DNA from 3 places in the Odoribacter sp. N54.MGS-14 genome. Region 2 is predicted to be linked to each of the others. Evidence: riboswitches for the same ligand, from Rfam matches in the RefSeq annotation. Region 2 holds a riboswitch; each other region holds the start of a gene.
The links. Region 2 has a riboswitch for cobalamin ahead of WS42_RS00830 (anaerobic ribonucleoside triphosphate reductase). Riboswitches for the same ligand answer to the same signal wherever they lie in the genome.
Positions count from the first base shown of each region.

Region 1 (10,236 bases), on a different contig from region 2:
TTTCTTCCGGTCGGATTTCCTGTGATGGTTGAAGTTTGGAAAAGTATACGACAGAAGGATATATTCAATGAATTTTCCCTGATGTTGTTGGCAACGATAGGGGCTTTTTGTATCGGTGAATATCCGGAAGGGGTAGCGGTGATGCTTTTTTATTCGGTGGGAGAGAGAGTACAACATCGTGCAGTCGACCGGGCCAGAAGGAATATCAGGCGTTTATTGGATGTCCGTCCTGAAAAAGCTTTGGTTTTACGGCAAGGGAAAGAACAGTCGGTTTTCCCCGGTGAGGTTGAGGTTGGAGAGATGATCATGGTAAAACCCGGAGAACGGATTCCGCTCGATGGATTGTTACAGGAAGAATATGCTCTTTTCGATACCTCTGCCTTGACTGGAGAGAGTCTGCCCCGGACTATAAATCGTGGTGAAGAGGTATTGGCAGGAATGATCGTCTCTGGTCAGGCGATAAGATTGAAAGTGACTAAGCCTTACGAACAAAGTGCTTTAGCCCGGATACTGGCTTTGGTTCAGGATGCTTCTGAACGAAAAGCCCCGGCAGAACTTTTTATCCGTCGCTTTGCCCGTATTTATACTCCTGTGGTATTTTTGTTGGCCTTATCGATTATGTTGTTGCCTGCTTTGGTGGCAGCTTTCCATCCCGGATTCGATTATTTTTTCAAAGATTGGGCATACCGGGGACTGGTATTTTTGGTGATTTCCTGTCCCTGTGCCTTGGTGATCAGTGTCCCTTTGGGCTATTTCGGTGGAATTGGAGCGGCTTCCCGGAAGGGGATATTGTTTAAAGGCGGTAATTATCTGGATGCTATTACTCACGTCAATACTGTCGTATTCGATAAAACCGGTACTTTGACTACAGGCCATTTTCAAGTGTCTTCGATGGAGGCGGATACCGTTTCATCGCAAAGGTTGTTAAGTATCCTGTTGACCTTAGAGGAAAAAAGTACTCACCCTGTAGCACAGGCGGTTACCCGTTATGCCCTGCAAGAGGGAGCCGGGAGAATCGGTGTCACGCATTTACAAGAATATCCCGGTTATGGATTAGAAGGTGTGATAGAGGGAAAAAATGTTTTGGTCGGTAATATTCGCTTGTTGACCGATCGGGGAATAACCGTTCCGGCAGGAATTTCCGAGCGTGTCGCTACGGTTGTTGTGTGTGCTATCGCGGGAAAATATGCCGGTCATTTATTGCTTTCGGATACGCTGAAAGCAGATGCTGTCGAAGCTATCGGGCGGCTGAAACAGTTGCATATCGATAATATTCAGTTATTATCCGGCGATAAAAAAGAAATAGTCGCTATCTTTGCTAAGACCTTGGGGATTCGGCATGCACGAGGTGGTTTACTGCCGGAAGATAAAGCGGCTTACCTGGAAAAATTGAATGCAGAGGCCGGTGTTTCTGCCGCTTTTGTCGGAGATGGTATGAACGATGCTCCGGTATTGGCTTTGAGTGATGTCGGTATCGCTATGGGAGGATTGGGGGCGGATGCTGCTATTGAAAGTGCCGATGTGGTTATTCAGACCGACCAACCTTCCAAAGTGGCTACGGCGATTTCGATCGGACGAGCGACCCGACGGATTGTAAAGCAGAATATTGCCGGTGCTATCGGGGTGAAGTCACTGATTCTGATTGCCGGTGCTTGTGGATTCGTCACTTTGTGGGCGGCTGTCTTTGCCGATGTCGGTGTGGCTTTGTTGGCTGTATTGAATTCCGTACGTATCCTCAGTAAAAAATTCGAATGATGATAGAGGAAGATTTTTGCTTACATAAACTAGTTCTCCGGGATATCCGGCCGACGGCCATCCGGGTGTTGGTGCTCCGCACTTTGTTAGAGATGAAACAGGCGATGTCGGTCTCCGATCTGGAGGCTCAACTCGATACTGTCGATAAATCCACGATTTTCCGAACTCTGACCTTATTCCTGTCCCACCATCTGATTCATGGGGTGGACGATGGAAGCGGTACGTTAAAATATGCAGTATGCGACGATAGTTGTCAATGCGCGGTCGAAGATCAGCATATGCATTTCTGCTGCGAATGTTGCCATAAAACTTTTTGTGTGAAAAGTATACATATTCCCTCGGTACAATTACCTCCCGGTTTTATCCAAACCGGTGCCAATTATGTGATTAAAGGCTTATGTGCTGCATGTGCCCTCCGGAAAAAGGAATAGTCTGTGAGGGTGGGGTCGTGAGCTATTTGCGGGGGAAATAAGATAATCTTTCTCGCACTAATTGATTCGTTGTTTCTATAAAAATCTTTCCCGGGACTGTTGTCTGTTGTAGTTAATACGGATAAAGATTTTAGGATATTTATTTCTATGTTTGTGATATTTGCCCAATCGGTTTTTAGGCTTGTTTTTTGTGATGAGGGGGTAGCAGCCGGGTCATAGTGAACGATTGTTTATAGAAGATGAACATGGCGAGTGAAACACCGATGACGAGTGCAAACATAACAAATAAAGTAGTCAGGCCATTGCGGAAGATTTCGACAATCAGTTGTTGTGACTGGGATACATCGTCGCTTTTCATAAAGCGGATGAGGGCAAGTACAGTTTTATAGGCATACATACCTGGGATCATGGGAAGTAGAGCCGGAAAAGAAAATACTTCCGCCGGACACCGGACGAGGCGGGCGGCTAACATACTTAGCATCCCGATTCCGAAAGCTGCAAAGAGTGAAGATATGGTCAGATTCAACGGGGTGTAATGTAATAGGTAGAAACGACAGGCATGGCCGAAAGCTCCCAGTAAGGCTACAACTGAAATAGCACGTTTGGGGGGATTGGAGATAACGGCAAATCCGATGGCGGCAATAGCGGCAAATAATCCGTCGGTGAGGACAGGTAACCAGAATTCGTTGTTCATAATATATCTTTTCCTAAAATTAATAAAGTCATGGATAAGCCGAGAGCGATACAAATAATTAATATCGTGGCATTGATTGTTCTGGATAAACCGACAAGGACGTGACCTTCGAGTATATCCAGGATGGAATTGATCAGCGGTACTCCGGGAATCAGAAACAGGACGCTGGTACCTAGTGCGATATCTTGGGTGGTCCCTAAATTGCAGAATACTCCGAGTGCGGCAGTCAGGGAAGCGATAAAGGAACAAATAATAAAGATGACCATATGATTCAACTGAAGTTTGGTGAGTTCCTGACGGATAAAAAAGCCGGCCAGGGTGGCAATCCATACCAATCCCATGGCGATCGGATCTCCTCCGAACAAACGGCAAAATGCAGCATTGGCACAGGCAACCAGCAACAGGACCATCCAGCGTGACATACGTGGGGTGTTGACAATGGTATTGAACCGGAGCTGCAGCTCGTGAAGTCCCGGATGGTGGTCATAAGCTTCCCAGCTCAGGGCACTCAGGTCTGATATTGTACGGAAGTTTAAAGCCATTGCTGGAATCCGTCGGACGTAAGTTCGTCGGATGGAGTAGTCTTCGGAATGTTTGACGGTCATGGTGATGTTGCGCTGAAAAATGGTCATATCCACTCCAAAGCCAAAAGACTCGGCGATGCGGGTCACGTTTTTTACAATACGTGAAGTATGGCTGCCGACTGCCATCAGTGTGGTGGCGTAATCCAGCAGAAAATTCGATAATTCCTGTATTTTTTTGCTGTGTTCCTGCATGGCTGCGTTTAGAGTTTGATTTCTGCTAAAATTTCGTCTTTACCAACGATTTGGCCGGTTTTGACACATAAACGACTGATTCGGCCTCTGTGGGTGGCGGTAATGATGTTTTGCATCTTCATGGCTTCAAGTATCAAGAGAGTGTCGCCTTTGTTGATTTCCTGACCGTTATCTACTTGGACGTCCAGTATTTTGCCAGGCATGGGAGATTTGATGATTATTGTCGCCAAGTCGCTTTGACGACTGGCCAGTATTTTTTTCCGTTTCAGAGAGAACGGAGTTTCAACAGAGAAAGTATATGCGACACCGTTGAGCAATATTTCGTATTCATTTTGTTTCCGTGAAACAATTTCTACTGGATAACGCAGTCCTTTATAAGATAAGACCAAAAATCCGTCTGCTTCCTCTATCAGGTCGAGGCGTATATTTTGCCGTTTCAAACTGAAATCATAATTATTCTTTACTGTAAATTCGAATTCCGTTTGTCTGTCGCTGAGAGCGATGTATTTACTGATTTCTTTATTATTCATATTTGGTACTTATAGATTTCTGATTCGTTTGTTCAATACCCAGGGGTCGATTTGTGTGTCGGGACCGATTTCAGGAGTATTTTCGTGTGTGTAGGTATACACGGCGAATAGAGCTGCGAGCAATTCTTCGTGCGGTTCGCGCCAGACCGTCGAATGGAGGCGGGTTTCAATGAAGGAGGTGTCGAAATCACCGTTACGGTAAGTTTCGTTGTGTAATACTGCTTTGCAGAAAGGGATTGTGGTACGGATCCCTTTCACATGGAAACGTTCGAGTGCCGAAAGAGTCCGTTCGATGGCTTGTTCGCGGGTGTCTCCGGTGACGATCAGTTTGGCTACCATAGAATCGAAAAAAGGGGTAATTTCTGAACCGGGGGCAATACCGGTTTCAATGCGGATGTGATTGCCTTGTGGTAAACGAAGTTGACGGATAACACCGATACTGGGAGAAAATCCGGCTTGTACGTCCTCTGCGTTGATCCGGCATTCGATAGACCAGCCGTTGAGGTGAATCTGAGATTGACGCAACGGTAATTTCCGGCCCGCAGCGATATTGAATTGTAATTCCACCAGATCGATTCCGGTGATTTCTTCTGTAACCGGGTGTTCCACCTGAATACGGGTGTTCATCTCCATGAAATAGAAATGCTTCTGATGGTCGAGCAGGAATTCCACTGTTCCCAGACTTTGATAGCCTGCCTGTTTTGCCAGGGAGACTGCTGCTGCTGCCATTTTTTTCCGGAGGCGTTCGTCGAGAGCGGGTGACGGGGCTTCTTCCATCAACTTCTGATGTTTACGCTGTATGGAGCATTCCCGTTCGCCCAGATGCACGACATTTCCATAATTGTCGGCTACAATCTGAAATTCGATGTGCTTCGGGTTTTCGAGGTATTTTTCGATAAATACCGAAGGATCGTTAAAGGCTACCTGTGCTTCTGCGGTTGCTATTTTGTAAAGTTGTTCGAGTTCATCCTGATGATGGACAATACGCATTCCTCGTCCTCCTCCGCCCGATACTGCTTTGATAATGACCGGATAGCCTAGTCGTTTGGCAATTTTCCGGGCTTCATCGAGGGTATGTACGGCTCCTTGGCTGGCTCCAAGCATGGGGACTCCGCTCTGTGCGGCAATTCCTTTTGCTGCAACTTTATCGCCCATAAGTCGGATGACTTCGGGTGAAGGGCCGATAAAGACGATTCCATTATCCCGGCAGCGTTCGGCTAATTCCGCGTTTTCAGACAGGTATCCATAACCTGGATGTAATGAGTCGATCTTATATTCCCGGGCTAGTCCAACCAATCTGTCGATATCCAGAAATTCCGGTATATTCCCATCGGTTTCCGGGAAATTGATCACGGCATCAGCAGCTGATAAATATACAGCTTCGGGTTCTTTGGCTGTTCGGACGACATAAGTTTTGATGCCCATGCGCCGGGCTGTACGGGCAATTCGGATGGCTATTTCGCCTCGGTTAGCTATTAAAACTGATTTTATCATATCTATTTCATTATCTTTTTATTTTGTCCCCCTTTTCTTTCGCTTTTATCTTTTTAAAGCGGTATATTTCCATGTTTCCGGCGGGGTAGACTGACTGATTTCTTTTCTAAAGATTTAAGTACCCGGATGATTTTCAGTCGGGTGACGGACGGGTCGATGACTTCATCGATAAATCCTTTTTCGTTGGCGATATAAGGATTGGCAACCTCCTCCCGGTATTGTGCCAGTAATTCTTTTTTCAAAGCAACGGGATCTTCGGCAGCGGCCAGTTCTTTGTGGTAGAGAATGGCGATTGCCCCTTCGGGTCCCATGACAGCGATTTCTGCTGTCGGCCAGGCAAAGTTGTAGTCGCCACCGATCCCTTTGCTGTTCATAACGATATAGGCTCCTCCGTAAGATTTTCGCAGTACGACGGTGATTTTGGGTACAGTAGCCCGGGTGTAAGCATACAATAATTTTGCTCCATGGCGGATAATCCCGGCATGTTCCTGATCAGCTCCCGGCAGGAATCCGGGAACGTCTTCAAGAGTAAGGATGGGAATATTGAAACTATCACAGAAATTGATGAAACGGGCAGCCTTGACAGAAGAGTTCATATCCAAAGTACCGGCCATCACCTGAGGTTGGTTGGCGACGATTCCGGTTACATAGCCTCCGAACCGGGCCAAGCCGATAATGATATTGGGGGCATAGTTTTCAGCTATTTCCAGAAATTTACCTTTATCGGTGATCAGCCGGATGATATTCCGGACGTCATAAGGTTTGTCGGGATCTTCGGGAACAAGGTCTCTGAGACTTTCTTCTATACGGTCCGCCGGATCGTCGGTGGCCAGATAGGGAGCATTCTCGATATTGTTGGAAGGAAGATAGGAAAGCAGCATTTTCACTCCCCGCAAAGTGTTCTCGTCATCGTTGAAAACAAAATCAGCGACTCCTGATTTGACAGCATGTACTGAAGCCCCTCCCAATTCTTCGGGAGAGATGGTCTCATTCAACACTTGTTTAACGACATTGGGGCCTGTAACAAACATATAACTGGTTGCGGCAGTCATAAAGATAAAGTCGGTGAGTGCCGGGGAATAAACGGCGCCGCCTGCTGCCGGACCCATGATCACCGATATTTGGGGAATGACCCCGGAGGCCAGTACATTACGGCGGAAAATACCGGCATATCCGGCCAGACTGGCCACTCCTTCCTGTATGCGCGCTCCTCCCGAATCGATCAGGCCTACAACAGGAGAACCTGTTTTCAGGGCCATATCCTGTACTTTTATAATTTTGGCAGCGTGTACAGAACCCAATGATCCTCCCTGAACATTGAAGTCCTGGGAATAGGCAAATACCTGTCTGCCGTTTATATTTCCAAATCCGGTAATAACTCCGTCTCCATAGGAACGTACTGTTTTACCGAAAGAGGTGGTGGCCGATGGAGAATAAGCATCGACTTCCTCGAAGGTGCCTTCATCAAAAAGAAATTCTATTCGTTCCCGGGCTGTCAGTTTGCCGCGGTTGTGTTGTTTTTCTTCATATGCTTCGCCGTATTGCCGGGCTAAGGCTTCCTGTCTCGCCAGGAATTTTTCAAACGATTTTCTCATGCTAAGTCAGTTTACATCTATTAATTGCTTTATTATTCTGGCAATCTCTTTTAAGATTCGTAAGTGTAGCCGATTGATAATTACTCGTTAATCATCGATTGTTACCGTTGAGCATGGCTTAAACTTAGCTTTCACAAAATAAAGAATACGCAGGGGTATATTTACCCGGACGGGTGTCGGTCTGATAAGGGCTGACTCTGGCTTTATTCCGCGAAAGCATTGTCAATTCGCTGAGGCAGGTATCCTGACTTTCACCGTTTTAGCCGTCCTTCCCGTCTTATGCTGACAGTGGACATGATTGGCCGAACTTTTATGGTGATTACAGTTGCGCGACAGTCCGTGATTTTCACACGGTTCCCTATTCTCCCCATCGTAATGAGGCACCTGAGCGATCTGATTCACATCTTGTAAAGAACTTCAATGGGACAAAAGTATAAAAAATCTTTTATCCGTTGAAATTTTAATAAAATCTTTCCCTTTTCCTTTGTTTTGTTGTTGATTATCAGTGAGTAAAAATTTGTAACTTCTTGTTTTTATAAGAGGCGGGTCTTTGTTGTCCGGATGATCGTCGATTATTTTTATGCATTCCGTTGTTTTTAATCGATTTTTTACTTCATCGGACGTTGAGAGAGGAGAAGGAAGTTCGGGTGAAGGAGGTGTTATTTTATGATTTTTTAGGAGAGGTTTGTTTCATTGCTGCAATTATTTTTCTCATTTTATTTAAAAATTAAAGAAAAAAAGTAGGAATATAAATTTATTTAGGTACATTTGCGTCGTCATGGTGACTCATCCTCACACGGAGGAATGAGTTGAATAGGGAATCCGGTGAGAATCCGGTACTGTACCCTCAGCTGTATGTTCTTTAAAAAGGGTTTTGCATTCTTATGGTCACTTTTTCCTCCGGGAGAAGGGAAGGCCGCAAAATCCGGAACAAGTCAGAAGACCTGCCTGACCTATAATTGCCAGTTGTTCTGGGGAATAAGGACAATGGGTATGTGCGTTGTTTTTCACAATTATTTTGGGAAAAGGGATACGGGTGTGTCCTGGAAAACACGAAGGCATAACCTCGTTTTGGGAGGATGTGTAAAGGATGCTTTTTTATTTTTTAAAAAGGCTGGCGCTATCGTTTCCGTAAAGGGAAAGACGTATGTTATATAGCATACGATAGTTGTCCTTTGTGTCTTTTGATTAGAGAAATAATTCTTTAAATATTGTATTGTTAATCAATAAAACGCCACTAATTATGATGACCAGAGCTGAGTACATTGAAAGCCTCCGCAGATTGAATCTGAAGGTTTATTTTATGGGTGAGCTGATCGAAAATCCTGTCGACCACCCGATGATTCGTCCTTCTATGAATTCTGTAGCCAAAACTTATGAATTGGCTGAAAAACCGGAATATCAGGATCTGATGACTGTTTATTCACCGCTGATCGGCAAGCGGATCAACCGTTTTTGCCATCTCCACCAAAGCACGGAAGATTTGGTGAATAAAGTGAAAATGCAACGTTTGATGGGACAAAAGACGGCAGCCTGTTTCCAGCGTTGTGTGGGAATGGATGCTTTCAATGCCATTTTCTCTACCACCTATGAGATGGACCAGAAGCTTGGGACAGAATATCACAAGCGGTTCACTGAATATATGAAGTTTGTACAGGAAAACGACCTTACGGTTGACGGAGCGATGACCGATCCGAAAGGTGACCGTAGTTTGTCGCCCTCCAGACAGGAAGATCCGGATATGTATATGCATGTCGTGGAAGTGCGGGAGGATGGTATTGTCGTACGGGGAGCAAAAGCTCATCAGACCGGGGCTGTCAATTCGCACGAACACCTGATCATGCCTACTGTGGCCATGAAAGAAGAGGATAAAGATTATGCCATTTCGTTTGCTGTCCCCTCAGATGCCGAAGGCGTATTTATGGTGTACGGCCGTCAGTCCTGTGATACCCGTAAAATGGAGGAAAATGCCGATATGGACCTCGGAAATGCACAGTATGGTGGGCACGAAGCACTGGTTGTTTTCGATAACGTGTTTGTTCCCAATGAACGGGTGTTTATGTGTCGGGAATATGAATTTGCCGGAATGATGGTAGAGCGTTTCGCCGGATATCACCGTCAGTCTTACGGAGGGTGTAAAGTCGGAGTCGGGGATGTATTGATCGGTGCAGCTGCCCTTGCCGCCGATTACAATGGCGTGCCCAAAGCCAACCACATCAAGGATAAGCTGATCGAAATGATACATCTGAACGAGACGCTTTATGCTTGTGGTATTGCCTGTTCGGCAGAGGGTGAAAAGATGCCTGCCGGTAACTATCAGATCAATCTGTTGTTGGCCAATGTCTGCAAACAGAATATTACCCGTATGCCTTATGAGATTGCCCGTCTTGCAGAAGATATTGCCGGTGGGTTAATGGTGACCATGCCATCCGAGCAGGATTTACGCAGCGAAAAGATCGGTCCTTATGTAGAGAAATATTTGCAGGGAGCAACCGGGACTTCTACCGAAAACCGGATGCGTATCCTGCGCCTGATCGAAAATATTACCTTGGGTACGGCAGCTGTTGGATATCGGACAGAATCTATGCATGGAGCAGGTTCACCTCAGGCACAGCGTATTATGATCTCCCGTCAGGGAAATCTGGCTGCGAAGAAAGAACTGGCTAAAGTGATTGCTAAGGTGGATGAAAGCAAAGATAGAAAGTAGTAGTAGTTTTGAGGAACGGGTCCGGGAGATCGTACTTTACCGGGTCCGTCCTCATTTACTGGAACATGGCGGGGATTTGAGTGTCAGGGAAATCCGGGGCCGGGATGTCGGAATTGTGTTTTCCGGAGCCTGTGGAGCCTGTCCTGCGGCACAAATTACGGTGGAACAAGTGGTAGAGAAAGGTTTGCGTCGTGAGCTTGGAGATAAACTCGGCCGTGTGTATCTGATCAACGAAACAGATGAGGGCTTACTCG
Region 1 is NZ_LARL01000010.1:25,884-36,119, reverse strand. It holds gene WS42_RS03795 (heavy metal translocating P-type ATPase) at 1-1,755, shown strand, start outside; gene WS42_RS03790 (Fur family transcriptional regulator) at 1,755-2,186, shown strand; gene WS42_RS03785 (threonine/serine exporter family protein) at 2,362-2,880, opposite strand; gene WS42_RS03780 (threonine/serine exporter family protein) at 2,877-3,656, opposite strand; gene WS42_RS03775 (acyl-CoA carboxylase biotin carboxyl carrier protein subunit) at 3,665-4,186, opposite strand; gene WS42_RS03770 (acetyl-CoA carboxylase biotin carboxylase subunit) at 4,196-5,680, opposite strand; gene WS42_RS03765 (acyl-CoA carboxylase subunit beta) at 5,734-7,275, opposite strand; cobalamin riboswitch at 7,493-7,678, opposite strand; cobalamin riboswitch at 8,038-8,241, shown strand; gene WS42_RS03755 (4-hydroxyphenylacetate 3-hydroxylase family protein) at 8,519-9,982, shown strand; gene WS42_RS03750 (NifU family protein) at 9,960-10,236, shown strand, end outside.
Region 1: linked by a shared signal. The riboswitch ahead of WS42_RS03755 (4-hydroxyphenylacetate 3-hydroxylase family protein) and the one ahead of WS42_RS00830 (anaerobic ribonucleoside triphosphate reductase) in region 2 are both predicted to bind cobalamin.

Region 2 (10,236 bases):
AAGTAATCGATAATGCAGATTTACAGTTTCAGACCGATATTAAAGTCTGAAATTGTAAATCAAAAATCAAAATCAAATATGAAGAAAGCAGTATTCATAACATACAACCAAGCCCTGACAGAGCGAGTAGCTTTTCTCCTCGATCAATTACAGATCAAAGGATTTACACAATGGCCTCTGGTTAACGGAGCAGGAACAGAAACCGGAGAACCTCGTATGGGATCTCATACCTGGCCGGAAATGAACTCCGCCACCATTACCATCGTCGAAGAAGAAATGGTGCCCCTGATTCTGAAATACGTCAAAGCGTTGGATGAAGTAAACAAAGAAAACGGTATCCGGGCTTTTGTCTGGGATATTACCGATATGTATTAATCCGAAAACTCAATAGGGTCTGCGCAAAGCAACTGCACAGACCCTATTCAAAAATTCTCTTTCTTAACCACAACCGACAATCTGCCTAAGTGGCAGTAAAATAGTTTCAACTTTCTTTCAGCGGTTTAAAGCCGCGTCCCAGAATTTCTTTCGAATCGATTACATTGATAAAGGCTTCGGGGTCGATTTCTGCAATCCGATGCCGTAAAATCATCATTTCACGACGTGTGAGGATGGTGTAGATCATATTGCGGCTTTCTCCCCGATACATACCGACAGCCGGCAATAAGGTAGCTCCCCGGTTGATATCCTTGATAATAACATCCTTCACCGGATCTAACTTATCAGTGACAATCATCAGGGTCTTATGTACAGCAGCACCGTCGATTACCAGATCGATCACTTTTCCTTCGATAAATACGATAATCCAGGAATACATCGGTAAACGCCAGTCACCGAAAGCAACAACCGTCGACAACGTAATGGTACAGTCGACAATAATCACCAAAGTTCCAAGCGATATGTGGGTATATTTATTCAAAATCATAGAAATGATATCGGATCCTCCGGAAGTTGCCCGTGCCTTAAAGATCATACCGATCCCGATACCATAAACAATTCCTCCGAAAATAGCGGACAACAACTGTTCGTTCAGTAACGTACGATCCGTAATACCGGGCTCCAACAAGGCATCATAGCCGTATAAATAGTGGATGAGACGCATAAATGCCGGAATAGCGAACGTACAGATAATGGTTTTTACCCCGAACATACCTCCCAAAAAGTAAATTCCCAACAAGAGTAAAGGAACGTCCATACACAGGGCTGCAATTTCAGTCTCCCACCCCCACAAATGGTGAAATACCATAGACAATCCGTAAGTTCCTCCGGGAGCAAACCCATAAGGCTCAGCAAACATCACCGCCCCCAGGGCAAAAACAAAACATCCACCCAACAACCAGGCATAGGTTATAAAAAAATCTTTAGAGAGAAATTTCTCTTTCGTAACAAATCCCATATTGACTTTAGATTTATGATTTTGATTTATGATTTAACGCTGCCAAAATTACGAATTGTTTTCGGCATTTTCTTGGCATAAAATATTTTCAACATGTTTTGTTTATATCTGTATATCAATCTATTAAACAACAAGACACAGGCATATTTATACAAGAAAGAGCATATTTATACAAAAACAGGAAATCGCATTGAAAACGATTGAAGCCCTATACGGCAATAACAGGATAAGGTGAGTAATCGTAAAGTTGTATTTTCCCTTTCAAGAGGGATTCAGGAACATCGATCAGCCGTTGATTGCTACTTCCCCTGAAAAGCAAATCGGTATCCCGCAAATGCTGATTAAAACGTCCATCTACCAAAACATCGATATAAGGCAAGATTTGTGCCAACCGGGCAGACCGGCACACCTCTTCGTAGCGATAACCGGTATAACACCAAATATTCTTTTTGCTTTTGTTTTTAATCAACTTAGCCAATTCAGTAAATGCTTCAACTTGCTCCAAAGGGTCTCCCCCACTAAAAGTAATATTTGAAAAAGGATCGGTCAGCAAGCGTTCGGCCACCTCTTCTACTCCGACCGCATGCCCATGCTCACGTTCCCAGGATTGGGGATTATGACAACCGGGGCAATGATGCCGGCATCCTGCCGCATAGAGAGAGGTCCGGAATCCCGGACCATCTACCACGGTATCTTCGATAATATCCAATAAAAACAGGTTCATCGCTAAACTAATTATGTCTGACCCGATCATTCAATTCAGCCAGTTTCGCCTGATTCCAGCGATTTGTCGTACCGACCAGATATCCGGTAATCCGTTGCAGGCGATCGATATGATGTCCTCCGCAATTGGGGCATTCTTCCAAACCGTCGGTCGCGTCTTCATGTCCACAATCCATACAGCGGTTACGGTTGTGATTGACAGAACAATACCCCATATTATAGCGGTCCATCATGTCTACCACCGACATAATCGCATCCGGATTGTGGGTTGCATCTCCATCGATCTCTACATAGAAGATATGCCCTCCGCGGGTCAGATCATGGTAAGGAGCTTCTATTTCTGCTTTATGCCGGGCACTGCATCGATAATAGACAGGCACATGATTCGAGTTCGTGTAATATTCCCGGTCGGTCACTCCCGGGATGATTCCGAAACTCTTTTTATCCTTCTGAGTGAATCTCCCGCTCAATCCTTCGGCAGGAGTAGCCAATACACTATAATTGTGCTGCCAGCGCTCCGAAAATTCATTCGCTTTATCCCGGAAACGGGTTATAATTCGGATCCCTAACTGCTGTGCAGCCGGATCTTCTGCATGGTGCTTACCTGTCAACGCGACCAAACATTCGGCCAAACCGATAAAACCGATCCCCAGTGTCCCTTGATTTATAACACTCTCTATCGTATCTTCAGGTTTCAACTTCTCCGCTCCTACCCACAGAGAACTCATTAAGAGAGGGAATTGCTTTGCCCGGGCAGTTTTCTGAAACTCAAACCGACGATGTAATTGCAAAGCCGTCAACTCAAGGAGTTCGTCCAATTTCGAGAAAAATGTCCGGATTCTTTCTTCCCGTTCGGAAATATCCATACATTCGATAGCCAGACGTACAATGTTTATCGTCGAGAAAGAAAGATTTCCCCTACCGATGGAAGTCTTCTCTCCGAAGCGGTTTTCAAAAACCCGGGTCCGGCATCCCATGGTAGCCGTCTCATAGCGAAAACGCTCCGGATCGTCGGCTTTCCACAATTCATGCCGGTTAAAAGTAGCGTCCAGGTTGATGAAGTTGGGAAAAAAACGCCGGGCACTGACTTTACAAGCAAAAACATATAAGTCGTAATTGGGATCCTGAGGTAAATAATTCACGCCCCGTTTCTTTTTCCAGATCTGAATCGGAAAGATAGCCGTACCTCCGCTTCCCACTCCCCGATAGGTAGAGGTCAGCATTTCCCGAATAATACAACGGCCTTCGGCAGAAGTATCCGTACCGTAATTGACAGAACTGAAAACAACCTGATTGCCTCCCCGGCTATGAATGGTATTCATATTATGGATAAAAGCCTCCATAGACTGATGTACACGACTTACCGTCCGGTTGATCGCATGTTGTAAAACCCGCTCATCCCCGCTCAAACCGTCCAGCTCAATCCGGACATAATCTTTGATGGGAAAATGGTACAGGTGTTTGTAATCTTCACCGGTAATCTCTTCCAATACTTTCACCTCTTCGATAAAACTATTCCGCACATAAGGTGCCAGATAAAAATCAAAAGCCGGAATCGCCTGTCCGCCATGCATTTCATTCTGAGCCGTCTCGAGCGAAATGCAACCGAGGATGCTAGCCGTCTCGATCCGTTTTGCCGGACGGGATTCACCATGACCGACATAGAATCCGTTTTTCAGGATCTTATCCAAGGGATGCTGTACGCAGGTGAGACTTTTGGTCGGATAATAATCTTTATCGTGTATGTGCAGATATCCTTGCCGAACGGCATTTTTTACTTCTTCTACCAACAAATAATCGTCGACAAACGGCTTTGTCGTTTCACTGGAAAATTTCATCATCATCCCGGCAGGCGTATCCGCATTCATATTGGCATTTTCCCGGGTCACCTCATTCGATTTCGTCTCTATGATTTCCAAAAAGATATCCCGGGTTTTCGCTTTACGGGCCACACTACGCTGATTCCGGTAAGCAATATATAATTGAGCCACATCTTTACGGCGGCTCTTCATCAATTCGATTTCCACACAGTTTTGAATATCTTCGACACTCATCTGCTCCTGTCCCCGGCAAGCGATACGATCGGCAATTTCATGTGCCAATTGCATATCTTCTCCTTTATCGGTATGCAGCATCGCTCTTCTCACTGCAGCAACGATTTTCTCCTCATTAAAGCCAACTACACGGCCATCTCTTTTCAATACAGTCTGAATCATTATTTTACTTTTTAATCATAAACCGATAACTCATAAGGCAAGGAGAGGACAAAAAAAAGACAAGCGAATCCTTCTTTCCGGCCTTTCCTCGAAAGCCTCAGAAAACAATAATTACGGCAGGTCTTCTGACTTACTCCCGGTTTAAACAACCTTCCCGCCAATAACGGCAGTGGTTCTTCTCGGGTTTAAACCGCTCTACGGAGCTTACAGCAGCGGGACTGTCCGGGATTCTCACCCGATTCCCTTTTCATCTCATCCCTACGCTAGGATAAGAACCGAAATCAAGACAAAAATAGAAAGTTTTTTACGAAGAGAAAAATATTTTCAGAAACTTTTCTGACATTTTTTCAAAGTAACAGATTATCAAAGTTTTCCAATACAAATCTTTTAATCTAGAATCCGGCACATTCAAACTATTGATAATCAACATATAACTACAAAACAAAATTCAAATCATCAAGCAATCAAACATTTAAAAGTTTTCCAAAATAAAAATCCAAAAATTAATCGAGTTAATATTTTTCAGCATTGATATTTTATTCTTCGTCTTTTACTTTTGATTTTTCATTTTGTAGATATTCCACCCAAATTCGGGCTGCTTCTTCCACTGTTTTGAGACAAGGACGTTTTTTATAATATTCGGGTGTCCGGGCTTCAGGCACCGGATCGAACCCGATTCTTGAGGGAGTCACCCCCAACAATTCACCGCAGATCAACGAACCGTTACGCTTCACAAATTTCTCTGCCAATTGTTGTACCAGTCTATAATTCGCTTCTTTCCCTTCCCTATCTTTTCCCTCTACACAACCTGTTTCGAGGCCTGCCAATATAAACATTCCGCAAGCAGCACCGCAAGTCATTCTCATCCGACCGATCCCTCCACCGAACGAAGCCGACATCCGTAATGCCTGTTCGAAAGTATAACCATACTCGTCTGCAAAAGCAGCACATACCGACTGTGAACAATTGTAGCCTTGCCGGAATAATTCGACGGCACGCTGTATCCGGTCTTCCATCATCCTATTTTTTAATGTCCGGCAAAAGTAACGAAAGACCGTGAGAATAGGAAATCTATTTCTTCTATTGCGTAATAATATTCCCTTGCAAATCTATATCCAAAGCCATATCGAGTCCCGGTTGTTGTTTAGGGGTCAAAATAAAATGATACCGATCTCCCTGAGGGAATTGCCGATAGTCGACGCTCCGTACGGTATAGTTTTCATAAGCGGTACTATTCAGGACTTCTTTCACCACCGCAGGGACTTCGGAAAACAATACCGGCCATTCTGTATACTGCCAGTTCATCGAGCGATCGAAATAGATTTGTTTAGCTTCGTTGCCGTCCAGCATATTCGCCTGATATGCCCCGTCGGACCATTTCCCGACTTCAGTCAGTAAAGCCTGCCTATAATTTTGAGTAACAAAAGTAAGAATCGTCTGAGGAATATCGTTTCCACTATAATCTTCAACGACTGCCCGGTGCAGATAAGCTTCGGCATCAGCCCAAATCGTCACCTCATTCGCCCCGTTCTCCAATTCCACCGCATACCAATCGGGATAATTTTTCCGTTCGAGCACTTCTGTAGCCGCATCCGGCGTCCATAAAGTAGGAGGATAATCAATGCTATTGGCAATAAAATCTTTTATCGCAGCAGGAACCGAGGTATAAGTGACCGCATATTCTGCCTGCAACCAGATCCCGGAGGTATTGAACCAGGCTTCATATTCACGTCCGTTCAAGGTAAAGTCGGCCTCCCGGAAAACTCCTTTAGATTCCCATTCTACACCGGTAGCACCCGGATATTTAGCCTGAAAAGCCAATTCTACCGCTTTCCCCGGCCTATCGTCATCTTTATCCGAAGCATCGTCCCGGCAAGCAACGAACATACCCGAACCCAAAAATCCAAGTAATACAACTATTAATCTCGTTTTCATATTCTTTCGTTTTTTCTATTCCTTACGAAAAAAGAAAGAAAATGTTCGAGCTTATAAAATCCGATTCGAATACATGTCTTCGAAGTTAGAAAACTTTCCGTTTATTTTCTGTGCTTCTTCTCCTTCGGGATTCAGTTCGAGTGCTTTTTTCAAATCTTCGACAGAACCGTTTTTATCTCCTTTCATCAGTTTTGCCCGTCCCCGCTCACTGTAAGCACGCGCAAATTCCGGTTTCAATTCTATCGCTTCATCGAATAGTTCGATGGCCTTATCCGGTTGTTCACGGGCAATATAAAGCGTTCCCAGTTGCAGATACGCTTGTTCGTTAAAAGGATTCAGCCCGGTCACCACTTCATAATCCTGCTCTGCAGCCTGATCGTCACCCAAAGCTTCATGCAGACGCCCCCGGATCAAAAAAGCGTTTTCTTCTTCGGGCATCAAACCGATCACCTTTTCGATATCCTGTAATCCATCTTTATAATCCCGAGTAGACAGCATCATCTCTGCCCTCAGCAACAATGCTTCGGCAAAATCCTCCTTTATCGTAATCGCCTGAGACAAAGAGACGATCGTTCCCAATACATCGCCAGCAGCTTTTTTAGCCTTCGCAGCCAGATAATAAGCCGAAGCATTGGTTGCATCCAAAGCAATTACCCGGTTACAATCGGCAATGGCCGCTTCATATTTTTCAGCCATAAAATTCAGGTTGGCCCTCATTAACAAGACAGGAATATTATCAGGCTCGATATCGACCAAACGTCCTGCCGTTTCTATCGCTTCTTCCATCCGATCTTCGCGGTTATAGGCCCCGACCAAATGTTCGAGTACTTCCACATCCTCTTTCAATTTCAATGCTTCATTGAAACAACGGATAGCATAAGTATTCTTACCGATCTTCAATGCTTTGATACCATCGTATTTCAATACATCGAAATTGCGGTTCAATTTAGTCTCTTCGGATTCATCTGTTTCTCCGAAGAATAAAGATTTCAGAAAATTAGCCATATCGATTCAGCGTTTAATCACCATTTCATCGACAAAATTAAGCATTTTTATATTTCCTGCCAGCAAAAATAGATTTAATGACAGGGTTCCTTTTGACAAGGTTGTCCGGGCAGCTCCAATTCTAAAGTAGCATGTCCGATGCCGGCCTTCTGTAACCGGCATTTTAGTTCACTTTTTATCTGTTCCATTTCTACCATATCTGCAACGACGATATGCGCAGTCAGAGCAATTTCTGTCGTACTCAACCCCCAGATATGCATGTGATGGAAACTATCCACCCCGGGAGTAGTTGAAATAATCTGCCCGATCCGGTCATAGCTGATTCCCTGAGGCACCCCGTCCAACGACAAACGAAGACTATCGCGCAATAATCCCCAGGTGGAATAGACGATAAAAAGAGCGATCAGTATGCCGGTCAACGGGTCCATCATATACCAGCCGGTATGCTGAATAACAATTCCCGAGACAACTACCCCGACAGAAACCAATGCGTCGGCAGCCATATGCAAATAGGCCCCTTTTACATTCAGATCTTTTTCTTTGTCTTTCACAAACAACCAGGCAGTCAGCGCATTGACCAACACTCCGACTCCGGCTACCCACGCCACGGCATCTCCATCTACCGGACGAGGATGGAATAATTTATCTATACTCTCCCCCAAAATAAATCCGACAGCGACCAACAAAATAACTGCATTCAGCAGAGAAACCAGAATCGTACTTTTCTTATAACCGTAAGTATATCTCAAAGTCGGACTCACTTTAGCCAGACGAAAAGCCAGCATGGCCAATACCAAACTGAACACATCTCCCAGATTATGCCCGGCATCCGAAATCAATCCCAATGAATTATACCAAAAACCGGCAATAAATTCGGCAACGACAAATCCGGCATTTAAAACAATACCTATGACAAAAGCTTTATTCAGCGAAGTAATCCCAAGGGATCGGTGGTCATGATGGTCGTGTGACATATTTTTCGATTTAAATTTGTTTCTTCAAGCCGACTTTTTCCGATGCAAAAGGCGGGTCATCATAAAAGATTGTTTATAAAATATAAACAAGGGCAGCGAAACTCCGATGACCAAAGCAAACAGTACGAATAAAGCCGTCAAGCCATTCCGGAAAATTTCTACGATCAACTGTTGCAACACCAGCGGGTCGTCATTTTTCATAAAACGAATCAGAGCTAAAATTGTTTTATAAGCATACATACCCGGAATCATAGGCAAGAGAGAAGGGAAAGAGAATACCTCGGCCGGACAATGAATCAATTTGGCGAACCACATGCTTCCCATCCCAATCGTAAAAGCAGCGATCAGGGTAGAAGAAGTAAGATCCAAAGGAGTCTGATGGAGAAGGTAGTAGCGACAAGCATGCCCAACCGCTGCCAATAAAGCTGCAATAAAGACCGCTTTTTTCGGAGGATTCGAAATCACAGCAAAACCGATAGCGGCAATTGCAGCTAAAAAACCGTCGAACAAGACCGACAACCCAAATTCAGTATTCATATTTATCATTTCTAAATTACAACACTTCTTTTCCCAGGATCAGCAAAGTCATCGACAACCCTAAGGCAATACATATAATCAAGATAGCGGCATTGATCGCCCTGGAAAAACCGATCAGGACATGCCCTTCCAGGATATCCAGGATAGAATTGATTAAAGGAACTCCGGGGATTAAAAAAAGTACACTCGTACCTAAAGCGACATCCTGAGTGGTACCCCAATCAAAATACACACCGAGCGCCGCAACCAGAGAAGCCACAAATGAACAAACAATAAATATCAACATATGATTGACCTTACGGACCGTCAATTCCTGCCTGACAAAAAAACCGGTCAAAGTAGCCATCCACACTAATCCCATAGCGATCCAGTCTCCACCGAACAAACGACAAAAAGCAGCATTGGCAAAAGCCACCAAAATCAACACTACCCAACGCGACATACGGGGTTGCGTCGTAATTACGGCATAACGTTTTTTCAATTCGTCCAAAGGCAAATCATGATCATAGGCTTCCCAACTCAACGAGCTCAAATCGGATATCGTCCTGAAATTCAATGCCAAAGCCGGGATACGCCTTACATAAGTGCGCCGGATAGAATAATCGTCGGCATGTTTTACGGTCATGGTTATATTACGCTGAAAAATAGTCATATCCACCCCATAACCGAACGACTCGGCAATGCGATTTACATTCCTTACTACCCGCGAAGTATGGCTCCCCACACCCATCAAAGTCGTAGCGAAATCAAGTAAAAAATTAGAAAGTTCCTGAATATCGGTATCAGCGTTCGTCATAAGGGAAGAATTAAATTTTGGAATGGCAAAATTAGAAAAACCCCCTTGTTTATGCAACCCGGAATCCGAACAATACATCCGATTGTAGCAAAATCGTAATCTGTTTGAAACAATTTTCGGGTAATCTTGCTGCAAATAAAATTCACATTTACTGTTATGAAAATAAAGTTTTTTTATGGTTTGATCCTCATTCTCACTTCGCTGTCCCTCGGGGCAGAACCGGCCGAATCTTCTCTTCCGCGTCCCAAATTAGTAGTAGGCATCGTAGTCGACCAAATGCGCTGGGATTACCTCTACCGTTATTACGACCGTTATGGAGACCGTGGATTCAAACGCTTGCTGAAAGAAGGGTTTACATGTGAAAACACTCAATTGAATTATTTACCGGCTTTCACAGCCGTCGGGCATACCTGCATTTACACCGGTTCTGTTCCCTCGGTGACCGGTATTGCAGCCAATGATTTCTATATTGAAAAGGAAAAGAAAAAGTTATACTGTACAGCCGATCCGACAGTCGAATGTGTCGGTAGCGACTCACAAGCCGGCCGGATGTCACCCCGGAATTTATGGGTAACGACAATCACCGACGAATTACGTCTGGGTACAAATTTCCATTCTAAAGTTATCGGGATCGCTCTCAAAGACCGGGCCGCTATT
Region 2 is NZ_LARL01000002.1:60,193-70,428, forward strand. It holds gene WS42_RS00810 (efflux RND transporter permease subunit) at 1-6, shown strand, start outside; gene WS42_RS00815 (PG0541 family transporter-associated protein) at 79-375, shown strand; gene WS42_RS00820 (YitT family protein) at 482-1,393, opposite strand; gene nrdG (anaerobic ribonucleoside-triphosphate reductase activating protein) at 1,602-2,117, opposite strand; gene WS42_RS00830 (anaerobic ribonucleoside triphosphate reductase) at 2,125-4,332, opposite strand; cobalamin riboswitch at 4,431-4,627, opposite strand; gene WS42_RS00835 (C-GCAxxG-C-C family protein) at 4,869-5,348, opposite strand; gene WS42_RS00840 (PepSY-like domain-containing protein) at 5,413-6,267, opposite strand; gene WS42_RS00845 (tetratricopeptide repeat protein) at 6,319-7,272, opposite strand; gene WS42_RS00850 (cation diffusion facilitator family transporter) at 7,347-8,246, opposite strand; gene WS42_RS00855 (threonine/serine exporter family protein) at 8,271-8,783, opposite strand; gene WS42_RS00860 (threonine/serine exporter family protein) at 8,800-9,579, opposite strand; gene pafA (alkaline phosphatase PafA) at 9,736-10,236, shown strand, end outside.

Region 3 (10,236 bases), on a different contig from region 2:
TGCCTGTATTGACCACCCGCTCGAAGGATATACTACAACCGGGAATGACTTTTGCTTTTGAACCGAAGTTCGTGTTGGCAGGAATCGGAGCCGTGGGGATTGAGAATACATTTTTAGTGACAGATTCCGGTGTGGAAAAAATGACTTTATTGGATGAGAATATAATTGAATTATAACTGTAGCTAATTAAATATGATGATAAATACAATGAAAACAGCTATGATAATCGCTTCGGATGCCGGGGCACGAACTGCCGGAATTATCCGGGAAGAACTAGGTAAGGAAGTGGACCTGTTCTCTGTATCGGAACGGAGCGGGTGTGTCCGGATCGATTCGATCACTGATTTTACCTTAAGGCATTTCGGGGATTACGAAGCTTTTGTTTTTATCGGGGCGATGGGAATTTGTGTACGGGCGATCGCTCCTTGTGTGACTTCGAAATATGCAGATCCTGCCGTAGTCAATGTGGACGCTACCGGACATTTTGTTGTGTCGGTTCTGGCCGGCCATGTCGGTGGCGCAAATGCCCTGACCGAACGGTTGGCCCGTATATTAGGGGCTCAGCCTGTGGTTACGACCCAAAGTGACAATACCGGATTATGGGCTTTGGATTTGTTAGGTAAAGAGAATGGCTGGAAAATGGAATACCGGCGTTCCTTGAATGAGCTGATTTCCATTTTCGTCAACCAGCGGCCGACGGCCCTGTTGTTGGATATACGCGATGAGGGAACCGACCGGCTTGAACATTCACGACCGGCCCATGTGGATGTCTATTATCATTTCGAGGATATTCCGGCAGGACGTTATGGGCTGATTATTGCTGTTACTCCCTGTTTGTATGAATGTGAAACACCGATTTTATATTATCATCCGGCTGTACTTCATTTGGGGGTAGGATGCCGTAAGCAGTGTAACCCGACCGGTATTTGGGCTTATATTGGTGATGAATTGAAACGGCATGGACTTTCTCCTTTAGCTGTTAAGGTAGTGACAACTATTGAGTTGAAAAAAGATGAACCTATGGTCGCTGATCTGGTTCGGAATCTGTCTGCTAAAATGCAGATTTACAGGCCTGAGGAACTGAAGGATATAGAAGTACCGAATCCCTCCGGGAAGGTATTCGAGGTGACAGGCGCCTATAGTGTTTCCGAAGCAACTGCTTTGAAAAGTGCCGGGAATACGAAATTATTGCTGGAAAAACAGAAGGGACAGGTTACTCCGGGGAATGATTTTACTTTTGCCGTTGCTCTGGATAGAGAGGCGGAACGAAGCGGTTTCATCGAGATTGTCGGGGCAGGTCCCGGTGATCCGGAACTGGTTTCTGTCCGGGGGAAAAGGTTATTGGAAAAAGCCGATTTGATTCTTTATGCAGGAAGTCTGGTGCCAATCGAGCTTACTTATTATGCAAAGCCGGGGGCGACTGTGCGTAGCTCGGCTTCCATGACTCTGGAAGAGCAATTTGCATTGATGAAAGAGTTTTATGACCGGGGATTATTTATTGTCCGGTTACATACCGGGGATCCTTGTATTTATGGGGCTATCCAGGAGCAAATGGCCTTTTTCGACCGGTACGGTATGCGTTACCGGATTACACCGGGTATCTCTTCTTTCCTGGCTGCTGCTGCTGCATTGCGTTCACAGTTTACCATACCTGAAAAGGTTCAGAGTATTATTCTCACCCGTGGAGAGGGGCGTACACCGATGCCGGAAAAGGAAAAACTCCATCTGTTGGCCCGGTCACAAAGCACGATGTGCATTTTCCTGAGTGCTTCGATTGCCGAAGAAGTACAGCGTGAATTACTGGAATGTTATCCTCCCGAGACTCCTGTGGCAGCCTGTTATCACCTGACCTGGAAAGACGAAAAGATTTTCCGGGGCGAACTCCGTAATTTGGCGGCAATAATGAAAGAGAACAATTTGACCTTGACCACCATGATTGTAGTCGGCGAAGCAATCGGTAACCGGGAAGGTTTGTCAAAACTCTACTCCAGCCATTTCACCCACCTGTTTCGTGGAACAAAGGGACGGGGATAATGTTTCATTTTGTTGTGTGGAATTTTTTTTGTAAATTTAACTTGTGGTTAAATTGGCAAAAAAATGTCCCGGCAGGCTCGTCAACAGTCCAATACAGGTGTATACCACGTCATCCAACGTGGTGTTAATCGTATGTTGATATTCCATGAAGACGCTGATCGACGGATGTTTCTCGATCTTTTGAAATCACAGGCTGGTGAATTTTTCAAAGTGTATTGTTTTTGTTTGATGGATAATCACATTCATCTTATCGTAAAAACCAGTCGCTTGAGTTTTTATATTCATCGGATTTTGACGGCGTATGCGATATGGTTTAATCATAAATATGAACGGGAGGGTTATCTTTTTCAAGATCGTTTTAAAAGTGAGGTCATTGAAGATCAGGGTTACTTGTTGCGTTGTTTTCGGTATGTGCTGCAAAATCCCTTGAAAGCAGGTTTGTGTCATAAAATTTCGGAATACCGGTGGAACAGTTATTCGGTATATTTTAATCCGGTGGATTCTTTTGTTTCCACTGAATTTTTAACTTTGTTTTTCGATAGTAAAGCAGATTTTCAGGCCTATATGTTAGAAGATGAAGACGGGGAATTCATGGAAGCGGGATATCAATTTAAAGATCATGAGGTCCGGAAATTGTTGGAAGAAATGTTGGAAGGGAAAAGTTTTGAGATTTTAACTAAAGTTGAACAGAGACAGGTGCTGAAAGTATTGAAACAGAATCCGAACATTGGATTACGGCAACTTGCCCGTATTACAGGGGTCAGTTTAGGTATAATCCATCGTTTGTAAATGAAACATTACCCCCGTCCCTTTGTTTTAAAAAGGTAAAAATGATATTGGTATTTGGTGGAACTACAGAAGGTAGGGCTGCAGTAGAGACTTTGGATGAAGCCGGGCAAACTTATTATTATTCAACCCGGGGAAACGGACAGCAAGTGGAGTGTATACACGGCATTCGGCTGGTGGGAGCTATGGAAGTGAAAGAGATGATCGATTTCTGCCGGGAACATGGGATTCAATTGTTGGTAGATGCTGCTCATCCGTTTGCCGAACAACTGCACAAGAATATAGGACAAGCTGCTGAAGAATTGAATATTCCGGTTGTTCGTTACGAACGGATTTATCCTCCCCGTGATCCGGACCTGATCTGGTGTGATTCGTATGCAGAAGCTTGTGTATGGTTGAAAAATCAGGGAATACGGAATTTACTGGCGTTGTCCGGTGTGCAGACCATACCTAAATTGAAGGCTTATTGGTTGGAAAATCCTTGTTGGTTCCGGGTACTCGATCGGCCTGAGTCCCGGCAATTAGCTTTAAAATATGGATTCCCGGCAGGGAAGCTGATTTTTTGGGAAGAGGGAAAAGAGGAAAGGGAGTTGTTATTGCAATTACGCCCCGATGCTATCCTGACCAAGGAGAGCGGCCGGTCCGGTTATTTCCGTGAAAAGGTCGAAGCTGCCCGGAAATCAGGTATTCCGGTTGTCGTGATCAAACGTCCGGCATTGCCCGAGGGATTCTATGTCGTAACCGGGAACAACGGTTTGCGGCACCGCATAGAACGTCTGTTGCCCGGATTTTATCCATTGCATAGTGGTTTCACGACCGGTAGCTGTGCCTGTGCTGCTGCAAAAGCGGCTTTATCGACTCTGCTGACGGGAGAAGTGTTGAATCAGGTGATGATCACTCTACCTGACGGCGAAGAAGTCGAATTGCCTGTGAGCCGTACAGAGAAGGACGGACAGAGTATAATCTGCACGGTGGTCAAAGACGCGGGAGATGATCCTGACGTGACTAATAAACGGGAAATCTGTGCAAAAGTAATGCTTTCTAAAGAAACCGGTATTCGTTTTGCCGCAGGGAAAGGAGTAGGTATCGTAACTTTGCCCGGATTGGGTTTGGAGATAGGAGAACCGGCTATAAATCCGACTCCCCGAAAGATGATGGCCGCCGAGACAGAAAAAATTCTGGAAGCTCATCGTATACCGAAACAAGGAGTAGTCATCGAGATTTCGGTACCCGATGGAGAAGAACTGGCTCTCAAAACTTTCAATCCGAAATTAGGTATTGTCGGGGGAATTTCCATTATCGGTACTTCCGGAGTGGTCCGTCCTTTTTCGTCCGAAGCTTTCGTTGCGACCATCCGTAAAGAAATACAGGTAGCTAAAGCATTGGGATGCCGGCATATCGTCATTAATTCGGGAGCTAAAAGTGAGCGGATCCTCCGTGAACGTTTCCCTGAAATGATACCTCAGGCTTTTGTCCATTATGGTAATTATATCGAAGAGACCTTGAAAATCATAGAGGAAGAAGGTATCGGGCGGGTAACGATGGGGATTATGATCGGCAAAGCGGTGAAATTGGCCGAGGGGCATGGGGATACGCATAGCCGGAATGTAGTTATGAACCGCGATTTTATCATCGGTTTGGCGAAGGAAGCCGGTTGTGATGACGGGATTTGTGCCCGCATTTCTGAAATGACTTTAGCCCGGGAATTATGGAACATGTTACCGGCCGATCATCCGTTTTTCTCCTTTCTTTTGAAAAAATGCGAGGAAGTTTGTTATTCCTATATAAAGGGAGAAAAAAAGTGTATAATTGAACTGATGCTGATTTCTGAAGAGTCCTTATGATTAATTATCAGGCACTTTGTATTAAAGTTTTACGATGGTTATAACGTTCGCATTGCTGACACACATCATATCCCAGCATGGTGCCCAGGATAAAATCTTCTTCGGGGGTTAACAGGTTTAATGGACGGTTGCAGATTAACCGGACAATATTGATACATTCTTTTTTTCCGAAAAACAAGTTCAGTCGGTGGGCATTGATGGGACAGATTTCATATTCAAGACCTGATTTTTCTAATCTTTGTATGGCAAAAGATTCATCGGTTTTGTCTATCGTACACAATGCCATGTACCGTATACCTTTTTGTAATTCGTAGATATGGTGTACGAATATTTTCATGTCTCCGGATAAAATGCAACTATCCATGATCAGGGTATTAAATTTCTTTTTTCAACGCATCGGTCCAGTTTTGTATACGGAGTTCCGTTTTATCCGCTTCGTTGTTTTCGTCGATCAATAATCCGACCAGCTGTCCGTCGATTTCGGCAGTGGAGGCATCATAGGTATAATCCGAAGGATCGGCAGTTCCGATAAACGTAGCTCCTGTACCCTGTAATTTTTCATAGATGATCCCGACGGCATCACAGAAAGTAGATCCGAACGACATGGCATCCCCACAACCGAATAGGGCTATTTTTTTACCACTTAGATTTTTTCCGGCTAATTGTTCCAGAAAATCATACCAATCATCCTGCAATTCTCCCGATCCCCAGGTCGAACTTCCTAAGATGAGCAGTTCATACTCTTCAGCTACTTTAGCATCGGTATTTCCTACATTGTACACCTCACTGCTACCGACCCCCAGATGAGAAGCGATCTGCTCCGCTACTGATTCGGTTGTTCCGGTTGTTGAACCGTAAAATATTCCAATCTTTTTCATATTTCATGTTTTAATTAATAAGATCGGAACGAAAATACGCGATTCTATCGGGTTGGAAAATCCCCTCTTTTAGTGAAATTGATCAGAGAAATACCCTAAAAATAGGGAGTTGTATATAGATATTTCGACCGGATTATTTGAGACAGGACAGTATTTATTCCAACAATGCGTCGATCGAATTAGCACAAAACCCCTGTCTCTGTATGTTACAGTGTTAGTTTTTCTAATAATTCTTCTATTGTATGGACTATAATATCTTCCTGGTGAGGAAAATGCAATATGAATTGATCAGGCTGCCTGTTGGTTTCAATGTAAACAGCTGAGTCAATATCGCGATTGGCCAGGATCTCATTTCGTTGAAGGGCTTTACGCACCATGGCATAGCGATAGCCGTGGCCGGTCAGACGGATTTCCTGCCGATAATTGTTGGTGATGCGGAAAAGTCCTGATTCCATGTCGAAAGTAATCCCTTTGCGGGCGAAAAAACGACTGAGGTATCCTTCCAGGGCAAGGTCTTCCGGCGTACCGGAGGTGATACCGTTCACCTTATCCATCAGCCAAATCTTATCGGCGATCTGGAGGGCTAGTTCCAGATCATGAGTCGAAAGAAAAATCGTTTTATCGGTTTCGCGGGTCAGGTGATGAAGCAGTTGCATGATTTCGACTTTGCTTGGGAAATCGAGGAAAGCGGTCGGCTCATCCAGATAAATGACCGGTGTCTCCTGAGCCAAAGCTTTGGCGATCATTGCTTTCTGACGTTCACCGTCACTTAGGGTATGAAGCATTCGGGAAGCCAGAGGATGAATATTGACCAGCCCGATCGCTTTATCCACGATCTCATCGTCAGCCCGGCTTAATTTACCCCAAAAACCTGTATAAGGACTACGGCCCATACCGATTAATTCCCGGACCGTCATATTGCGGATATCACATTTTTCGGTCAACACGACACTGATCACCGTGGATAAGGCCTTGTCCGTATATTTTTCCAATTTTTTTCCAGCCAGGTAAATATCTCCGCTCAATTTGGGCTGGAAGGCCGAAAGGGTGCGCAGTAGGGTGGATTTTCCAATACCGTTCGTTCCTAAAAGGCAGGTCAGTTCACCGGCATAAATATCACTGCAAATATTTTCGGCTACAATTTTAGGGCGTACTTTCCCTTTATAGCCGATCGTCAGGTTACGGAGTTGTATGGTGGCGGTCTTATTCATTCAGTTCGTTTTTACGTTTACGGAATAATACCGAAGCAACAACCGGAGCTCCGATGAGTGCCGTGACCGAATTAACCGGCAGGGCTCCTTCGAAACCCGGCATGCGTGCGATCAGATTACAGGCCAAAGCCAGGGAGGCGCCCATAACCAGACAGGCCGGCATCAAAAGCCGGTGATCCGAAGTTTGGAAAACAGCCCGGCACAGGTGAGGGACTGCCAAGCCTAAAAAGATGATCGGACCGCAATAGGCCGTAACAATAGCCGTCAATACGCCCGAACAGGTGATCACCAGAACTCTGGCCCGTTTGATATTCAATCCCAGATTCCGGGCATAACCCTCTCCCAGCATCAATAAGTTTAATGTTTTCACCAACAAAAAAGACAAGGGGATCAAGATGGCCATGATCGTAACAAAAAGCATCATTTGATTACCGGATACCCGTGAGAAACTTCCCAGCCCCCAGATAACATAGGTTTTAATATCTTCTTCTACACTAAAAAATTTTAAAATACCGATGATGGCATTCGCCAGGTAACCGATCATCACTCCGATAATAAGCAGGGTAACGTTTCCTTTTACTTTATGTGAAGCGAAAACAATCAGTGCCATAACGGATAACGAACCGGCGACGGCAGCGATCGAAAGCGCCACTTCTCCGAAAAGACCGAGGTGGCTGAGGGCTACTCCGCCTATGCTACCTGAAAAAAGTACGACGAAAGCAACTCCCATACTGGCTCCTGAGCTGATTCCTAATACAGAAGGTCCTGCCAGGGGATTGCGAAATACCGTTTGCATCTGCAAGCCACTGATCGACAGACCTGCTCCGGCGACCAAGGCGGTCAATGCCTGCGGAAAACGCGATTTCCAAATGATATTCTGCCAGGTTTGAGGCTCATCTCCTGTACCGGTAAAGATGTGCCATACCGCACTCATCGGTATACGAACCGAACCCAATACCATGTTGAGGAATAAGAATACAACTATACTCAACATGATAAGCAGGATAAAAGTTGTATTTCGTCCGGTTGAAGCCATAGTGATTAGTCTTTTAACTGATGATAGTATACCGGTACGTAATCCGGTAATAATTCCGGGTGAAACACTTTAATGAAATCGGCAAGTAATAATTCCGGTTCCATGGGCATATTTTCGTAATAGGGTTTTTCACGCATATTACAATAAATCACTCCTTTTTGTTTGAAAGCCTTAAAGTCACCGTAACGTTCGTCCTGGGCTAAAAGTGTTTCGTAGGTATATTGTCCCGGGTAGCTATTCAGGATGCGCCAGTAATCTGCCTGGTCGGCTTGATTGTATACCGTTTCGAAATCGAGATATACGCCGCCTGAACGGGGATCGTCTTTCAGGAAATAATCGGCTCCGGCATCTTCGAACACTTGTGCCAGAAAACTTTGTCCTCCTACGGCATACCATGTTCCTCCGTGTATTTCACCGCTGAGTACGACTGGCCGGTGTTCGACCCGGGCTGTCAATCTTTTCAGATCATTGTATTTTTGTTCTATCTCATTGAATATTTTATTCGCCTTTTCTTCCTCTCCGATTAAAAGACCGACAAATTTAATCCACTCGGCTTGTCCCAATGGAGTCGTTTCTTTATAACCCAAATGAGGGACTAGTGGAATATCTACTTCTTTCATAGCGTCGTAGCCCCCTTGTTTGAAGGGAGAGATGAGGATCAGGTCGGGAGCGAGGTTCATAATGATTTCCGCATCGAAATTACCCTCGATACCGATTTTCTGAGTTTTCCCTTCGGCTAACTGTTGTTTGATCGTTGCATTATTCAAAAAGCGGGTACTGCTGATTCCCACGACTTGAGAAGTTGCTCCGAGCTTGATAAAATTAGAGAGTTGTAAAGAAGTCATACAGATGACGCCCCGGATCGGCAGATCGAGTACAGGTATATGCGGGGGAAGCTCAGGATGTGTGCCTCGCTGTCTTAGGGCGAAGGTATATTCCGAACCGGTTTCGCTTTGAGGATCTTTGATATGAAGGAGTCGGTAATTTTCGTGTTGTTCCAGCCAGAAGCCTTGTGCATAACGAATATTCGAACGATCTGTTTGTGTAGCGACAGGGTTTTGTTTTTTGCGGTTACCTGAACGACAGGAACCTAAGGCCAGACAAAAACCGATGGTAAATACCAGTGATAAAAAATAAATCTTTTTCATGCTCTTTTCCTCCGAAAGAAATTTGTTTATTAGCTATGATCGGCAGGTTTTCTGGCTTGTCATCTTTTCTCCTTCCCAAAACGCCCAGGTTTCAGTGGATCATTGAAAAGACCTGCAAAATGACAGTAATGACTTTACAGCTGCGGGGACAGCTTCGGGTTTTCACCGAATTCCCAAATTCCCATGCGGGGATACCGATGCTGCTACAAAGATAGTATTTTAGGCACTTTATCCTGTTAATTTTGTCCAAATTATAAAAAGAATAAATAAAGATTACTACTTTTGGTCACCATGTACTTTTATTTATTGGCCTTTATGAAAGTATGTGTATATGATAATAAGTAGAACGCAAAATGTAAACATGATGAAAAAGATCCTTTTTTTCGCTTTTTTCTGTTGTGCTTTTTTTTCTTATGCACAGAAAGCAGATTTAAAAAATTGTTACAAGTATTCGGAAGAAAATCTGAAGAAGTATTATCACTCTTTGAGTGTATTTCCTTCCTGGATATCCGGGACAGATATGTTTTGGTATAATTATATTACGCCCGGAGGTGCTAAATACTATCTGGTCAATCCGGTCCGTAAAAAAAAACTGGAAATGTTTGACATGGAAGATATGATCGGTAAATTAACCCAAGCTACGGGGATATCATTTAATATCAAAGATTTCCGATTGGGAGGGCTGAAATTTGATGAGGGGGATCCGTATTGTTTTTCTTTTTCCAAGGGAGGACTGGATTTTCATTACAATATCAGAACCCGGGAGCTGAAAAAACTGGACCCTGAACAAGCCTGCCGTTTTTATCCTCCGGCATCCCCTTATTGGTTAAAGTTTTCCCCTGACAGTAGTTACAGTATATATGCTTACCGGCACAATCTGTATCTGCTGAACAGGCAGGATACGGTTCCGGTACAGTTGACCACAGATGGAGAGAAGTATTATTCCTATAGTAATCAGAAGGACAGCGATTCGGATAAAAATACAACTCCCAATATTGTGTGGGCTGGAAATTCTAAGGTGTTTTACTGCTTACGTCAGGACAGGCGTAAGGTTGAAAATTGCTGGGTAGTTGATAATCTGGCCGAACCACGTCCTAAATTGCGTACTTATAAATTCCCTATGCCGGGTGAAAAATATGTTTTTACCTACGATCTGCATTTGTTTTATCCGGAAACCTGCCAACATATTGTTGTGAATATTGATAAATACCCCAATCAGGAGGTTCGGATTGTTGCATCTGATTTGGAAAATTGTCCGGAGGATCTTTATTTTACCCGTAAAAGCAGGACTTGTGATAA
Region 3 is NZ_LARL01000035.1:20-10,255, reverse strand. It holds gene WS42_RS08495 (M24 family metallopeptidase) at 1-176, shown strand, start outside; gene cobM (precorrin-4 C(11)-methyltransferase) at 193-2,034, shown strand; gene WS42_RS08485 (transposase) at 2,098-2,823, shown strand; gene cbiD (cobalt-precorrin-5B (C(1))-methyltransferase CbiD) at 2,865-4,664, shown strand; gene WS42_RS08475 (DUF2023 family protein) at 4,672-5,028, opposite strand; gene fldA (flavodoxin FldA) at 5,039-5,542, opposite strand; gene WS42_RS08465 (ABC transporter ATP-binding protein) at 5,749-6,753, opposite strand; gene WS42_RS08460 (iron chelate uptake ABC transporter family permease subunit) at 6,746-7,789, opposite strand; gene WS42_RS08455 (ABC transporter substrate-binding protein) at 7,795-8,937, opposite strand; cobalamin riboswitch at 8,961-9,151, opposite strand; partial or broken gene WS42_RS08450 (DPP IV N-terminal domain-containing protein) at 9,302-10,236, shown strand, end outside.
Region 3: linked by a shared signal. The riboswitch ahead of WS42_RS08455 (ABC transporter substrate-binding protein) and the one ahead of WS42_RS00830 (anaerobic ribonucleoside triphosphate reductase) in region 2 are both predicted to bind cobalamin.